Regions from separate parts of the Neobacillus sp. NRS-1170 genome, predicted to be linked through region 1. Evidence: predicted binding sites of a transcription regulator. Region 1 holds the regulator's gene; the other holds the start of a gene.
The links. The regulator NrdR, encoded in region 1, represses ribonucleotide reductase genes. The targets are predictions, from matches to a motif close to AACACNATATATNGTGTT.

Region 1 (2,211 bases):
CTCCACAAGGTGTCAGCGGGGTAGTCATTATTTCTGAATCACATCTAACCATTCACAGCTTCCCTGAGCACGGCTATGCAAGCATTGATGTGTATACTTGCGGTGATTTAAATCCAAATATTGCAGCGGATTATATTGCTGAAGCGTTAAATGCTGAAACACGCGAGAACATTGAAATTCCACGCGGAATGGGTCCTGTTCGAGTTAAACAAGCAAGAGTTCTTTAAATTCTAATAAAACTAAAAATCGTAAGAGGTGTATTCAGTACACCTCTTTTTATATTTTTGGTGTAATGTTGTACACTATAATAAAAGTGTAATTTGCAGGGGGTTTTTATGGCTAATTTATTTACTCGATTTAAAAGAGAAATTGAAACATCTGACGGGAACTCTGATACTTCACTGAAAACACATTATTATAAAGCTACTTTTAATCAACTATTTGAATCAGCAGAAAAAATGTTTCGGGAAGACGCTGATTGCCGGATAACGACCGTTTCAAAAGAACATGGAGAAATTGCCGTTGAAATCCATAAACCATTCTCCTGCTTCCTTATTGCGACAATCGTTTCTGTAAAACCAATGCAAACAGCTGTTGATTTTAATATTTCATCCGAGAAATTCTCCCTGCTGGGCATCTATCCGGACTTGAAAAAGCGGATCAACTCTTATTACGAGCGAATGAATCAATTACATACGACTATAAAAAACTCTTAATACTTCTACTTGTGAAAAGGTATTCTTTTTTATAAGATAATAGTAAGGATGTTGAACGGATTTATTGTTTAGAGTTGGAGTTGATTAGCAAATGAAATGCCCTTCATGTCAAAATTATGGAACTCGTGTGCTTGATTCTCGGCCTGTTGATGAAGGACGAGCGACAAGACGACGAAGAGAATGCGAAGAATGCGGCTATCGTTTTACTACTTTTGAGAAAATCGAAGAAATTCCTTTAATTGTCGTGAAGAAGGAAGGCACTAGGGAAGAATTTAGCCGTGATAAAATACTTCGCGGATTGATAAAAGCTTGTGAAAAGCGTCCTGTTGCCCTAAAGGAACTAGAGGATATTACACATGGAGTGGAAAAGGCACTTCGCAGCCAGGGTATTTCAGAGATCAAAAGTGAAGCAATTGGCGAAATGGTTATGGACAGATTGGCACATGTCGACGAAGTAGCCTATGTCCGCTTTGCTTCGGTTTACCGTCAATTTAAGGACATTAATGTTTTTATTGAAGAATTAAAGGAACTAATAAATAAAGAGAAATCATAAGGGAGCTATCGCTCTCTTTTTAAATTGAAGGGAGTGGTAAATGGGTATGGCGCAGCATTGGCAGGAAATTCTTCCAATCGACCGTTACCGGGTAGCGGCAAATGGGCTCTTGCATGAGTATGACCGAAAAGTGCTGACGTTCTTATATCAGCCCTTAATTGGATCAGTCTGTTTTAGCCTATATATGACACTTTGGTCAGAGCTTGAGGAAAATAGACTGTGGTCGGAACACTCTACACACCATCTCTTAATGAACCTGTTAGGGATGAATTTAAAGGATATTTATGAAGCGCGCTTAAAGCTTGAAGGTATAGGTTTATTAAAAACATATGTGAAGATGGATGAAGGTGAAAGATCCTTTATTTATGAGCTTCACCCTCCCTTAAATCCTGAACAATTCTTTTTAGATGGAATGTTAAATATTTATCTCTATCGAAAAATCGGAAAAAAACACTTTAACAGGCTTAAACACTTTTTTTCCGATCAGAAAAAACCAAACAGTAAAGAATTCCAGGATGTAACGAAAGCTTTTCAGGATGTGTTTGTTTCCGCCACACCAGGGAGTCTGCAGTATTTACAGGATACTTCGGAAGATTTGGAAGCGAAAGAAAATCAGCAATTTATTGGCCGTAATGAGCAAAGAGGAATCCAAATTGATGTTGGAACCTTCGATTTTGATTTGTTAATGGCTGGGTTAAATGAATCATTAGTCCCAAAGAAGGCATTAACCCCTAAAGTAAAAGAGGTTATTAGCAATTTGGCTTTCCTTTATACAATTGACCCGCTGCAAATGAAAAATATTATTTTCAGTGCATTAAATGAGTCCAATGAAATTGATATTGAAGAATTAAGAAAGGGCGCCCGCGATTGGTATCAATATGTCAATCATGATCAACTTCCTAACTTGGTTGAACGGGTTCAGCCGGCTATTCATCAGGTTCA
Region 2 (2,211 bases), on a different contig from region 1:
TACATTTATTAATGTGCAATTTTCTCGACTGACTCTGAATATTTATCATACCATTTCTGCCACTCATCTTTTCGAGATTCAATAGTCCGTCCATCGAGCAGGGCATGGATGACATCTAAGCATACATGCCATCCGGCAAGGTCCCGTGGTGTATGGGCGGTAATCTTAGTTAATTTTTCATTTAAGACTAACTTACAGCCCTCATTCTCAGGATAAAGTTCAAACCGAACTAGATCCTCTGCCCAAGTATATTCCAATATCGATTGCATTTTTAGCTCTGTAATCTTCATCTCGATAAAAGTGCCATCGCCCATATTAAATTTAATGACTCCGCCCTCACGAAGCTCATCTACTCGAAGCTCTGGGAACCATTTTGGCAGTTTGTCATTATCGGTTAAATATGACCATACATCTTCCACCGAATGGTTTAAATGACGTTCAAAATTTGCTATATAGCCGTTTCCGTCCTTTTTTATTTCAGCCAGCATTTTTAGCCCTCCCAAAAATCTATTGCTTTATAATATCATTTTGGACCACGCAAATAAATTTGTATGCCTGTATTTGGATAAAAAAATAATTCTCAAACCGCAAAATATGTTAAAAAATGCTGTTTTTTGCCGAAAAACCAAAGAAATCTTTATTTTGCTCAAAAATCTAGTGTATTTTAAGTTTGACAAAATAATTGTTTTTTGTCTAATCTACAATATGTAGTAGTGTCGAAAATATTTTCGGTACCATATATTGAGTTTTAGTTGATTTGTTCAGTAATTCTATGTTAACTTATGTTTATTAAGACAACTAGATATAGCATAGCTTACTAGAATCTAACACAATATACAGAATTTATAAATTGAAGGAGTTGTTTTCATGTCTATAGTTTTTAGACAAAAAATGAATATCGATTTTGAGAGGTTAAATGAGGACATCCGCTTGTTTCCCCAGGTGCACCCAGTAACCCCAGATATGAAAATAACCCACAAGGGCGTTTCTCGATTGGTCATGCTAGACCGCTATACCTTTAAAGATACTGCAAAAATTACCCTGACGAATGGTGACTTTGTTGTTTTAACGATTAAAGAGGATCCGAAATTTCCAGCTAGAGGGCTTGGTACAATAAAGGAAATAGATTGGGAAAAGAAAAAGGCAAAGGTTTTGGTGGAGGAGGAATTCAGAGGCGTCTTGGATGATCAGCAGGAATCTGAAACAGGAATTATCTGGCGCTCTCTCGATGTAATCGAGAAGCCGCTGGAGCTTTTTTATGAGCAGATTGCAAAAAGGAATGCTACAGGTCTTGCTTCTGTTGAAGAAACGGAAGAGAAGCGGATTGAGTGGACAGAGAAGTTTTATCAGGAGCTTGTGAATATGAACTTCATTCCTGCCGGGCGTGTCCTTTACGGAGCAGGATCAGGCACTGAGGTAACATTCTTTAATTGTTACGTAATGCCTTTTGTACCAGACTCCCGTGAAGGTATTTCTGACCACCGGAAACAGGTCATGGAGATCATGAGCCGCGGCGGCGGTGTTGGAACTAATGGTTCGACATTAAGACCGCGAAACACCCTTGCAAGAGGCGTTAATGGAAAATCATCTGGTTCGGTTTCGTGGCTGGATGATATTGCGAAGTTGACTCACTTAGTCGAACAAGGAGGCAGCCGCAGGGGCGCGCAGATGATCATGCTGGCTGATTGGCATCCAGATATCATTGAATTCATTATTTCAAAAATGCAAAACCCTAGAATTCTACGATTCTTAATTGAAAATACAAACGATGAAACAATTAAAAAACATGCTAAAGATAAGCTAAAGTTCACACCATTGACTCTTCAGGAAACGGCGATGTACCAAGGAATTGTCAATTATAAAAACATCCCTGGATTAGGCGGTTTCAGTGATTCCATAATTGCTGAGGCAGAAGAAAAGCTTTCAACGGGCGGTAATTTTACAGTTCATAATTCTGAATTCTTAACGGGTGCAAACATCTCTGTTTGTTTAACAAAAGAATTTATGGAAGCTGTTGAAAACAATAGTGAATATGAACTACGTTTCCCATATGTTGAGCACTATAATGAAGAGGAAATGAAATTCTACAACGAAGAATGGCATAAAGTTGGAGATGTTCGTGAGTGGGAAAAGCTCGGTTATAAAGTGCGTGTTTATAAAAAGATCAAAGCAAAAGAGCTATGGAATCTAATAAACATCTGCGCAACCTAC

Region 2: ACIFOT_RS29650 (vitamin B12-dependent ribonucleotide reductase) is a predicted target of NrdR. The motif match lies at 827-844, and genes of this name have one in related genera.

What each region holds. Positions count from the first base shown of each region.
Region 1 is NZ_JBITPF010000039.1:91,320-93,530, reverse strand. Features, by position in the region: gene speD (adenosylmethionine decarboxylase) at 1-227, shown strand, start outside; gene ACIFOT_RS18130 (hypothetical protein) at 336-716, shown strand; gene nrdR (transcriptional regulator NrdR) at 808-1,269, shown strand; gene ACIFOT_RS18120 (replication initiation and membrane attachment family protein) at 1,316-2,211, shown strand, end outside.
Region 2 is NZ_JBITPF010000089.1:21,045-23,255, forward strand. Features, by position in the region: gene ACIFOT_RS29645 (SRPBCC family protein) at 9-488, opposite strand; gene ACIFOT_RS29650 (vitamin B12-dependent ribonucleotide reductase) at 868-2,211, shown strand, end outside.